Candidatus Palibaumannia cicadellinicola: one gene and its partner. The protein of the gene in region 1 binds, or shares a complex with, the protein of each later gene. Links are inferred from orthologs where the notes say so. Each region holds a gene or a part of one and is shown on either strand. Other genes may lie near its edges. The genes, in order: IM45_RS01625 and IM45_RS03450.

Evidence for each region.
Region 2: the proteins of IM45_RS01625 (region 1) and IM45_RS03450 are in contact, whole or in part, in a solved structure (PDB 1EM8), measured with the Escherichia coli proteins. The link is inferred for Candidatus Palibaumannia cicadellinicola from one-to-one orthologs.

Annotation. Positions count from the first base shown.
Region 1 is NZ_CP008985.1:344,456-350,774, forward strand. Bases 3,042-5,779 are described here. They hold IM45_RS01625 (DNA polymerase III subunit chi), read right to left. Parts: upstream 4,765-5,779; coding sequence 4,318-4,764; downstream 3,042-4,317. Other genes in these bases: IM45_RS01620 (valine--tRNA ligase), read right to left, coding at 3,042-4,296; pepA (leucyl aminopeptidase), read right to left, coding at 4,777-5,779. Outside these bases: lepA (translation elongation factor 4), read right to left, coding at 1-1,145; more of IM45_RS01620, read right to left, coding at 1,441-3,041; more of pepA, read right to left, coding at 5,780-6,300. UniProt on the Escherichia coli protein: Part of the beta sliding clamp loading complex, which hydrolyzes ATP to load the beta clamp onto primed DNA to form the DNA replication pre-initiation complex.
Region 2 is NZ_CP008985.1:720,712-726,999, reverse strand. Bases 207-2,913 are described here. They hold IM45_RS03450 (DNA polymerase III subunit psi), read left to right. Parts: upstream 207-1,212; coding sequence 1,213-1,614; downstream 1,615-2,913. Other genes in these bases: radA (DNA repair protein RadA), read left to right, coding at 1,777-2,913; IM45_RS03455 (DEAD/DEAH family ATP-dependent RNA helicase), read left to right, coding at 207-1,182. Outside these bases: more of IM45_RS03455, read left to right, coding at 1-206; more of radA, read left to right, coding at 2,914-3,177; IM45_RS03440 (1-acylglycerol-3-phosphate O-acyltransferase), read left to right, coding at 3,385-4,122; cpdA (3',5'-cyclic-AMP phosphodiesterase), read right to left, coding at 4,160-4,987; ribB (3,4-dihydroxy-2-butanone-4-phosphate synthase), read right to left, coding at 5,067-5,708; ubiquinone biosynthesis accessory factor UbiK, read left to right, coding at 6,010-6,288. UniProt on the Escherichia coli protein: Part of the beta sliding clamp loading complex, which hydrolyzes ATP to load the beta clamp onto primed DNA to form the DNA replication pre-initiation complex.

The DNA of each region.
Region 1 (6,319 bases):
TAGGTACTTTTATCAGTAGTAATTACTTCATAAATAACTGTAGGTGCAGTAGTAATTAGATCGATATCATACTCACGTTCTAGCCGTTCTTGAATAATTTCCATATGTAATAAACCAAGAAAACCACACCTAAAACCAAAACCAAGCGCGGTAGATCTTTCAAGCTCATAGAATAATGAAGCATCGTTTAAACTGAGTTTTCCTAAGGCATCATGAAGGGATTTATAGTCATCGGAGCTAGCTGGAAAAAAACCAGCATAGACCTGAGGTTTCACTTTCTTAAAACCAGGTAGCGCTTTGTTTGCTTGTTTATGCGTTAAAGTAAAAGTATCTCCAACCGGTGCGCCGAAAATATCTTTTATAGCACAGGCTAGCCAGCCTACTTCACCACATTTGAGTACTTCGCGATCGACACGCTTCGGTGTAAAAAATCCTAAACGATCAGCATTGTAGCTCTGGCCGGTGCTCATCACTGTCACTTTATCGCCTTGGCGTAGAATGCCATTTTTGATACGTACTAAAGAAACTAAGCCCAGATAGTTATCAAACCAAGAGTCGATAATCAGCGCCTGAAGTGGTGCATTATGATCGCCTTTTGGCGGTGGTATATCCCGCACTAGACGTTCGAGAACATTTGATACTCCGAACCCAGTTTTAGCAGAGCAGCGTACCGCATCGGTAGCGTCAATGCCAATTATATCTTCAATTTCTTGCAAGACCCGATCTGGATCTGCGACGAGTAAATCAATTTTGTTTAGTACTGGCACTACTTTTAAATCCATTTCTATAGCGGTATAGCAATTCGCAAGAGTCTGTGCTTCAACTCCCTGACTAGCATCCACTACCAATAGCGCACCTTCGCAAGCTGCTAGTGAACGGGAAACTTCGTAGGAAAAATCTACATGGCCGGGGGTATCAATAAAATTTACTTGATATACTTGGCCATCTAGTGCATTGTAATTAAGTCTCACACTTTGTGCTTTGATAGTAATACCTCGTTCACGTTCAATATCCATAGAGTCAAGCACTTGAGTTACCATTTCACGTTCACTCAAGGCGCCACAGAACTGAATCAGGCGGTCAGAGAGTGTTGACTTACCGTGGTCAATATGGGCTATAATAGAAACATTACGTATGTTATTCATGTATTATTTATTATAATTAGGGATTTCAAGACTAAAATAAAGCTTTTTTAAAAATTTTATTCTATATTTCTCTTATTCTCATTCTTTACTCATTAAAAAAAATGCAATAATGCAATATAAGTATTATCTATAGTATCATCATGCCGATATAGCTCAGTTGGTAGAGCAGCGCATTCGTAATGCGAAGGTCATAGGTTTGACTCCTATTATCGGCACCACTTGAGTTTAAATATGCACGGAACGAACAGCTTATAATTTGATAATGAAATAAATGTAATCTAGTAGGCTATATAATTTATAGTTCTGCTATAAGCACTTTCTGTTCCATCAATTTTATTTTTGACTTCTGATATATTTCAAGCTTCTTATATTCTTTTGCTACGACAGTTTCTGGTGCATGGCCCAAAAAGTCTTTGTTCATTAGTTTACTTTGAATACGATCGATTTCACTTTCGATACGCACAATTTCTTTTGCGAGCCTATCTAGTTCATCAACCTTATTGATAAGGCCCACAAGCGGTATTAGTAATTCAGCACCTGGAACAAGCTTAGTGACAGAAATAGGACCTCTATCTTCTATTGGTAGTAGAGTGATGGTATCTAACTGCGCTAGTGTACGGATTATTATAAAATTATCATTTACCAAACGTTGTGCTTCAGTAGATGTATTGCGTAATAGTAACGCTAGGGGTTTGTTGAGTGCAATCTTCATTTCAGAACGGATAGTACGTACTGCGATAATAACTTGCTGAGTCCACTCTAAGTCAATTAAGGCTTGAGCATCGATTAAAGCTGCATCATAGATAGGAAACTGTTGCAGCATTATTGTGTCGCCGTGCCTACGAGTAATAACCTTAATTCGTTGCCAGATGGTTTCGGTAATAAAGGGAATAACTGGATGAGCTAAACGCAGTAACGCTTCTAGCACGCTAACTAAGGTATAGCGTGTACCACGTAGTTCTGCTATTTTACCTCTACTCATGATAGGTTTTGTTAGTTCTAGATACCAGTCGCAGAATTGGTACCAGGTAAAATCATATAGTCTCTCAACCGCTAGATCGAAACGGTAATTATCTAGCGCTTCACGGAATCGCTTCACTGTCTGGTGAAATTTAGCTAAAATCCAGCGGTCTGCTAGTGAGAACACTTTATCGCTGCTATTAAAACCACAATCTTGGTCCTCAGTATTCATCAATACAAAACGACTAGCGTTCCACAGCTTATTACAGAAGTTACGGTAACCTTCTAAACATTTCATATTCCAGTTAATATCGCGTCCAGTAGAAGCCTGCGCTGCTAGGGTAAAGCGTAATGCATCGGTGCCGTATGGTTTGATCCCATTAGGAAATTGTTTGATAGTAATATAGCTTATGTTTTTTACTAGCTGTGGCTGCAACAGATTTCCGGAACGTTTAGCTAATAATTTCTCTAGCGAGATGCCATCCACTATATCTAATGGATCGATAACGTTACCCTTGGTTTTTGACATCTTTTGTCCTTCTTCATCACGTATAAGACCAGTAATGTAGACGGTTTTAAAAGGAACTTGTGGCTTACCTGTGATATCTTTATTGAAGTGCATTGTTAACATTATCATACGTGCTATCCAAAAGAAGATAATATCAAAACCACTCACTACCACGCTAGTTGGATGGAAAGTACGCAGTGCTTCAGTATTATTAGGCCAGCCTAGGGTCGAGAAAGTCCAAATACCAGATGAGAACCAGGTATCTAATACATCGTCGTCCTGGCATAGGGTCACTCTATCCCCCAGTTGGTGTTTCTGACGTACTTCCGCTTCATTGCGGCCGACGTACACCTTACCTTGATCGTCGTACCAAGCCGGAATACGGTGGCCCCACCATAGCTGACGTGAAATACACCAGTCTTGGATATTACGCATCCAGCTAACATACATATTTTTATATTGCTTCGATACAAATTTAAGCTCACCCATTTCTACCGCTTCCATTGCTACTTTGGCAAGTGGTGTAGTACGTACATACCATTGATTAGTTAACATTGGTTCTATTACGACGCCACTGCGATCGCTATAAGGTAAAATTAGCTTGTGAGATTGTATTAAAGCTAGCAGACCAAGACGGTCAAATTCTGCTACTATAGCTTTACGTGCCGCAAAGCGTTCAAGACCGCGGAATACTTGTGGAATAGTGCTGGAGTATACGTTGCTAACTTTGCCATAGGTATCAAAAATTTCTGCTTCTTGGCGTATTTTACCTTCAAAAGTGAGAATATTAATAACAGGTAATTTGTGACGTTTACCGATTTCATAGTCATGAAAGTCATGTGCTGGAGTAACCTTCATACAACCGGTGCCCTTAGTTATATCAACATTTTCGTCAGCTATGATCTTGATGCGACGGTTAACCAAAGGTAGCAAGACAAATTTATTAATGATATTTTTATAGCGGAGATCATAAGGGTTGACTGCTATTCCAGTATCGCCGAGTACCGTTTCTGGACGTGTTGTGGCAACAACTAAATAGTTCAAGCCTTCTATAGTCTTAATGCCATCTGCGAGTGGATAGCGTAGATGCCACATCGAGCTTCTGGATTCGCGATTTTCTACTTCAAGATCTGATATAGCTGTATGCAATTTGGGGTCCCAGTTTACTAGACGTTTTCCACGATAGATTAAATTTTCTTGATACAGGCGGACAAATACTTCTTTTACAGCATTGGATAATCCTGCGTCCATAGTAAAGCGTTCTCGTCCCCAATCCACCGAACATCCTAAACGACGCATCTGATTGGTAATCGTGTCGCCTGATTGCGCTTTCCATTCCCAAATTTTATCGATAAAAGCTTTGCGCCCATAATCTTGGCGAGTTTTACCCTCTTCCGCAAATATTTGACGCTCTACCATAATTTGTGTGGCAATGCCTGCATGATCGGTTCCTACTTGCCAAAGAGTATTTTTACCTTGCATTCGCTGATAGCGGATGAGGATATCCATAAGAGTCTGCTGGAAAGCGTGTCCCATATGTAGGCTACCGGTAATATTAGGGGGAGGGATCATGATGCAGTAGCTCGGTTTGCCTGGATCACCATTAGGTTTGAAATAACCTTGTTTTTCCCAGTGCTCGTACAACGGTTGCTCGATTGTTGTCGGATTGTATGTTTTGTCCATAGTAGTCAATGCACTAATATACTAAGATAGCGGTTTAGCGGTAATTAATTGGAAGCCAACACTACGATAAGCTTTATACCGTTTACGTGCCAACTGTTTGAGATATTCTTCATCAGGTACGAAGTCAATTACTTCATGGAAAGACAAAGCAAAATCAATATACGCAGGTAGTAGGTTTACCATCAAATCACGTGGTACATGACGATGTTGATGCGGCCAATATATTTCTACCGGAGCGCCATCTTGCGGTCCTTCACCTACTAGATTATGCGGAATAAAAGCTGCTGGAGTTTGTGTCCATAGTGCATTATCTAGTTTTATTGCCTGTTTATAGTTTTCACAAGCTATAAGTACCCGTTTTCCTGCACGCCAATGGAGAACAGCTAGATTACAAGCGAGTTGTTCCATGGTGATTAATCCGTTTATTATGACATGCTGGTCGAGGAGATAGAAGGTTACTTGTTTCATGTAATGAGTCTGTCATTTATCTATTGACTCATCACAACTAAAAGCGGAACGATTGAGTAAGAACTGCGATAACATTGCCACCGGACGCCCGGTAGCGCCCTTAGTTTTTCCAGAATTCCAGGCGGTACCTGCAATATCCAAATGTGCCCAATGATATTTCTGTGCGAAGCGAGACAAAAAACAACCAGCGGTAATAGCTCCGCCAGGACGCCCACCAAGATTAGTCATATCGGCAAAGTGAGACTCAAGTTGTTCCTGAAACTCATCTACCAGCGGTAAAGGCCAGACACGATCTCCAGCCTGCTCAGCAGCGCTACGGAGTTCATTAGATAGTTGATTTTGGTTAGACATGAGCCCGGTTAGATGATGTCCCAATGCAATAATGCAAGCGCCTGTTAAAGTAGCGATATCAATTACAATTTCTGGATTAAAACGTTCCACGTAAGTAAGAGTATCGCATAGTACCAGACGACCCTCAGCATCAGTATTTAATACTTCCACAGTCTGTCCGGAAAGAGTAGTGAGTATATCTCCCGGCCGTAACGAATGACCATCAACCATATTCTCACAGCCTGCCAGGACTCCAATAATATTCAGAGGTAAGTTTAATGCTAGTGCCACGCACATAACGCCATAGACAGTGGCAGCACCACACATATCATATTTCATCTCATTCATATTGTCGGAGGGTTTAATAGAAATACCACCGGAATCAAAAGTAAGCCCCTTACCAACTAGTACTATCGGACGGGCTTCTCGATCTGGATTACCATGATATTCGATAACTGACATTAGTGATTCGTTGGTAGAACCTTGGCCTACAGCTAAATAAGCGTTCATTCCCAACTCTTTCATCTCTTTTTCGCCAAATACCATGATTGTTGTATTATTGCTGTAGCTATTCGCTAATAAGCGAGCATGAGATGCTAGATAGGCTGAGTTGCAGATGTTAGGTGGCATATTTGATAGATCTTTAGCAGCTTTGATGCCAGTAGCAATAGCTAGACCATGTTGTATAGCGCGTTCACCGCTAATTAACTCACTACGTGTCGATAGGTTAAATACTATTTTACGTAGTGGTCGCCGTAGCTCTTTTTTATTACTTTTGAATTGATTGAAAGTATAGAGTGAATCTTGAGCTGTTTCCACAGCCTGGCGTACTTTCCAATACGTATTTCTACCCTTGACATGTAGTTCCGTCAAGAAACAGATTGCTTCCATTGAACCGGTATTGTTTAAACTATTAATAGTTTCATGAATTATCTGTTTATACTTGCGTTCATCTAGCTCGCGTTCCTTGCCACAGCCGATAAGTAAAATTCGTTCAGACAATACATTAGGAACATGATGTAAAAACAAAGTCTGCCCTACTTTACCTTCTAATTCACCACGGCGGAGTAGAGCGCTGATATAGCCTTTACTAATTTTATCAAGCTGTTTAGCGATAGAGGAGAAACGGCGTGGTTCAAAAATTCCTACAACAATACAGGCACTGCGTTGCTTTTCCGGGCTACCGCTTTTGACACTAAAATGCATGTCTTCTCCTGAATGTGAA
Region 2 (6,288 bases), 380 kb from region 1 along the record:
CGTCGCATTACCCGACGTTTTATGAATGAACCACAAGAAGTGCACATAGAATCTAGTGTTACTAATCGTCCAGATATCAGTCAAAGCTACTGGACAGTGCACGGAAGGTGTAAAAATGAAGCGCTAGTACGTTTCCTAGAAGCAGAAGATTTCGATGCGGCAATTATTTTTGTCCGTACCAAAAATGCAACGTTAGAAGTCTCACAATCGCTGGAACAAAATGGTTATAATAGCGCGGCGCTGAACGGTGATATGAACCAAGCGCTACGAGAGCAAACGCTGAGCCGTCTTAAAGATGGCCGTCTAGATATTCTAATAGCAACTGATGTAGCCGCACGCGGTTTAGATGTTGATCGCATCAGCTTTGTAGTGAACTATGATATTCCTATGGACTCTGAATCCTATGTACACCGCATAGGTCGTACGGGGCGCGCCGGTAGAGCTGGGCGTGCTCTACTGTTCGTAGAGCACCGCGAACGTCGCTTGTTGCGTAATATTGAACGCCTGATGAAACTTACGATTCCGGAAGTGGAGTTGCCAACCGCCGAGGTGCTGAGCACCCGTCGTCTAGAAAAATTCGCTGCTAAAGTAAAAAATCAACTCAAAAATAGAGATCTAAGTATGTATCGTGCCATGCTGGCTAGGCTGCAGCGGACAGAAAAATTAGATCTCGATATGGAAACGCTGGCCGCAGTACTACTTAAAATGGCTCAGGGTGAACGTCCACTAATTATGTCGCCAGATCCTATTGTTGAACGCCGCCCTCGTAGTGAGTTTCGTCGACATACTCACCGTGAACGTTTAGACTTTAGTAAAATGGATTTATACCGAATTGAAGTAGGTCGTGATGATGGTGTAGAAGTACGTCATATCGTTGGGGCTATCGCCAATGAAGGGGATATAAATAGTAGTTACATTGGTAATATTAGGTTATTTGCATCACATTCTACTATAGAGCTACCGAAAGGCATACCGGGTGATATGCTCTCTCATTTCACCCGTACTCGTATTATGAATAAACCTATTAATATGCAACTTTTTAGTGAAGCTCCGGCTAGATGTATTGAACGCCATGGTATTCGTCGTAACTTCCACGATCGCCGTGCAGCTGGAACTGCTGCTGGCTGCGAACGTCGTTTCAGCCGTCAGAGCTCGCGTGCCCAGCGTAGTGATAGTGAATAAATAAGTATTTACTCACTCTACTTGTTACTTATGACTATAAGGCGTGACTGGCAGTTAAAACAACTAGGCATCATACAATGGACGCTGTGGCGTCCACAATTGCTACAAGGCGAAGTTGTAGTAACGTTGCCGGCACATACCAATTTCTTATTTGTTGCAATTGCAGACCATCTGCCGCCTCCAGATCATCCTCTCGTCGCAGATGTGGTACGTAGCATACCATTGATTACGAAACAACTACTGCATATTACTCCTGAACAATTAATGATCTTACCAAAACATTTACGCTTTCACTGTTGGTGGGTAGGTTTAACAGCTATCCGCAACTTAAACGGTATTTCTTTAGTCACTCCACCATTATCGGTACTTGAGAATGACGCTGCTGCTAAACGTGATCTATGGCGTCAGATCATATCTATAAAAAATCATTAATAGATTTTACTCGTTTAGTTTACTAGATACTACTAATTGGTCTGATCTAGGTGCGACATCTTGTAATTTTTGTGTCTCCTAAGCTACCATCATAAAGACTAATGACTCTAAACGTAGTATTCTGTAGTGTTCTACTTGCATTAGCCATTGCCGAGGTCATTTGTGGTTAAAGCGGTAAAACGTTTTTTTATATGTAATAAGTGCAGTTTAGAATATCCTCACTGGCAAGGGCAGTGTACTAATTGTCAGGCTTGGAATACTATCACTGAGTGCTACCGAGAGGCTACCGGAGTTGCGGTACGGCCAGTTTGGTTTGCCGGCTATGATAATCAAACTATTGTCAGTACAAAAAAAGTACAAAAACTGAGAAATATTTGCCTCAAAAAACTACCACGTTTTTCTACCGGTTTTAAAGAGTTCGACCGCGTGCTGGGTGGTGGTATAGTGCCAGGCAGCGTGATTCTACTAGGCGGTAGCCCCGGAGCCGGAAAAAGTACGTTATTACTACAAACATTGTGCCAAATAACCACCCAACTGCAAATAAAAACCTTATACGTAAGTGGCGAGGAATCTCTGCAGCAAGTAGCTATACGTGCTCATAGATTGAAACTACTACCTAACACAGAGCTAAATATATTACCAGAAACTAACATTGAGCAAATTTGCCTCACTGCCTTAGAAGAAAAACCGCAGTTGATGGTTATAGACTCCATTCAAGTAATGTATATGACGGATGTACCATCGTCGCCTGGTAGTATTTCCCAGGTGCGTGAAGCCGCAGCTTGTCTTACGCGTTTTGCAAAAAACGAGGGCGTAGCAGTAATTATGGTTGGACATGTTACCAAAGACGGCTCATTGGCAGGTCCTAAGGTACTTGAACACTGTGTTGACTGTTCGATTATGCTGAATGTAGACTCAGATTCCCATTTTGGAATTTTACGCAGTAATAAAAATCGTTTTGGCGCTGTGAATGAACTGGGGGTTTTTGCTATGACCGAGCATGGGTTGCACGAGGTAAATAACCCGTCAGCTATTTTCCTTCGTCGAAGGGAAGAAATGACCGCAGGCAGTAGTGTTATGGTAGTATGGGAAGGTACTCGCCCGCTTTTAGTAGAAATTCAGGCCCTGGTAGATGATTCTATAATCGCACAGCCGCGCCGTAGGATCGTGGTGGGATTAGAACAAAATAGGCTAGAAATATTGCTAGCGGTGCTACATCGCCACGGTGGGCTACAGATGGCAAATCAGGATGTGTTCGTAAATGTAGTTGGTGGAGTAAAAGTTAGTGAAACCAGCGCTGACTTAGCACTGATGTTAGCTATAGTATCTAGCTTACATAACCGTCCGCTACCAAGAGACTTGGTAGTATTTGGTGAAGTAGGACTTGCTGGTGAAATTCGCCCAGTTCAGAGTGGTCAAGAGCGTATTACTGAAGCCGCGAAACATGGTTTCCGCTATGCCATATTACCTGAAGCTAATGTGCCAAAAAAAGTGCCAGAGAATATGCAAATATTCGGTGTGAAGAAACTGACTGATGCACTCACGATATTAGAACAGATCTGAATCCTCTGAAAAATATAAAAATATTACTACTAACGAGTATATTATATTTTTTACTGTGATTTTCAACATCAATCAATTAAGCTGCTAACTGATCTAAAAGATGCGCTGTAAGCTGCTTTATCAGCTTCCGACTAAAGTATTCCTAACTAGTATAAAATTTGAGTACGATATTCTAGTTACAGTAGATCAGAGAGTTAAGAGGTAAACATGCTACTAGCTATTGTTCGCGCCTTTTTGGTGGTACTATTCTCTATTATGATCTGCATATTAGGCTTAATTTATTGTCTCTTTAGCCCGCGTAATCCTCGTCATGTTGCGGCATTCGGCCGTTGGTTTGGGCGTATGGCACCCCTATTTGGAATCAAAATTGAGGTACGTTTTCCTCAAAAAGTAACTTTACCGCAAAATTGCATCTATATCGCTAATCATCAAAACTATTACGATATGGTGACCGCCGCCTATGTAGTACAACCGCGGACGGTTACCGTTGGTAAAAAAAGCCTACTGTGGATCCCACTTTTTGGTCCACTTTATTGGCTCACCGGTAATTTACTTATTGATCGTGATAACGGCACTCGTGCCCATAAGATACTAAGCCAGATTGTCGATAGTATGAAAAAACGTAACATATCTATTTGGATATTTCCAGAAGGAACTCGCAACCGCGGACGCGGACTGCTACCGTTCAAAACTGGTGCTTTTTACACTGCTATTGCAGCTGAAGTGCCAATCGTACCAATTTGCGTCTCCAATACTACCGATAAGATTAAGCTTAACCGCTGGTCTAATGGGATCGTTATTATCGAAATTCTTCCACCTATAGATACCCAAGACTATAGTAGGAAACAGGTACGAGGATTGACTAAATACTGTCGTGAAATAATGAAAAACAAGATCGATGAACTAAACGCAGAAGTTGCTAAATATGAGTCTCACGTTATATAAGTAAGTTCATAGAATAATACGATAAGATAGGCATAATTTAGTAGCCTTCGTTATTAATGTCAGGTAGGTACTCATGACTCGTCAATCGACGCACTTCAGTATAAACATCTCCCTCCAAAGTAAGGTCAAGATAACGCCAGCCAGGACCTACTGTATCGATAGTGAAGCTAGTATGATGCGGTTTGAACTGTACGCAAGTTGAGGGCGAAGCCAGCACACGTCGTCCTTGCCAGTTTACATCTAGCTCTTGATGAATATGACCGCATAGCAGAGTATGAACTAAGGGATGCTGCTGTAGTACCTCTGCCAATCTGTGGGCATTACCTAGGCGATGCTGGTCTAGCCAGATAGATCCTGAAGGACAAGGGTGATGATGTAGCAAAAGTATGGTATGGCGCAGCGGCTGCTGTACTAAAATTTTGACAAGCCATTTTAATTGGTAGTCGCTTAATTTGCCGTATGGTACACCATATACCTGGCTATCAAGTAGCAAAAGCTGCCAGTTTTCACCCATTATTACTTGTTTTGCCGGAGAAATCCCGTACTCAGCTAGAATATTCACCATCACCGGTTGGTAATCGTGATTACCCGGTAACCAGACACATGGTGCCGGCAGCCGCGTCATACCACTAGCAAAGTGACGATAAGCATTAGGTGAGTAGTCCTGTGCCAGATCTCCGGTTACCACTACCAGATCAAAATGATCATCTGTAGCTTGCACTGCGTCCAGTACTGCATTATAGCTATAGAAAGTCTTTACTCCAAGTAAAGTATCGTGCTTACTTGCGAACAAGTGAGTATCTGTTATTTGTAATATCCTGATATTAGCCCCACACGCTACAGGAAGTTTTAACAGGCTTTCCATAGATTAACATTGTCTATTGTAGTTATAATTTCTCATAATGTGCTTGAAAGCGATAACTTAGCCTGATAATGAAAGTTGGCTAGAGCAAAGCTAGACGATAGGCTACCAAATCGTCTATGGTGAGCACTGGCATATTGTGCTGATGGCTAAAGGCAATTATTTCTGATGTCCGCGCCATGCTACCATCTTGATTAGTTACTTCGCATAATACGCCAGCAGGCTTAAGACCAGCAAGTGAGGTTAAATCAATGGCTGCCTCGGTATGCCCTCCCCGATTCAGTACACCGCCTAGCTGAGCTAGTAGTGGGAAGACATGCCCAGGGCGATTGAGATCTGATGGTATAGCATCATCGTTGATAGCTGCGTGAATCGTAGTGATTCTATCAGCCGCAGAAACACCAGTAGTCACACCTTCTGCAGCTTCTATGGTTACGGTGAAGGCGGTTTTATAGTGGCTAGTATTGCGCTCTACCATCATCGGTAGCTCTAGTTGTTGACGGCGTTCTTCAGTAAGACACAGGCATACGATACCGCTGCCATAACGAATAGCAAGTGCCATTTGCTCAATAGTCATATTTTCTGCTGCAAAAATCATATCGCCTTCATTTTCCCGATCTTCATCATCTAGTACTAATACACCACGGCCATGACGTAAAGCACCAAGCGCTATTTCTACGCGTTCTATGGGTGTACCGAATTGGGAAAAAAGTATCTTATTCATGGTAAGATCAACCTCTAAATTATTATAGGTTACTAGAACTAAAAGGTAGGCTTAAACGTAAAAAAAATTACCAGTATAAGTAAAGTAATTGAGTACTGGTTAATTTTAGTTAGTAAAATTATTTAATAAAACTTCATGAAAAATGACAGCGGATGATGAAAGCCTCCCATGTAATAAAACAGTTTCATTAAAAATAGAAAAATTAGTAACAAAATATGGTTATATTTTATAGTGTTTTTCTTTGAATTTAACTAGCATTACATTTAACCAATTCTATTCTAACTAGTTTAGAGAACTAACTATGATAGATCCCCAAAAAATAGAAGCACTTGTTCTCCAAGTTCATGATTCGTTACCTAAAAGTATTCGCAACCTAGGAGACGATATAGAAAAAAAGATCCGTCAGGTTTTGCAAAACCAGTTTAATCGTATGAATTTAATTAGCTGTGAAAAATTTGATGTACAAACCCAGGTACTACTACGTACCCGCGAAAAACTTAGCCAATTAGAATTACGTCTGAAGGCGCTGGAAATGATGCTGATGAAGAAAGACAGCGATGAAAAAACTACGCCTGATACA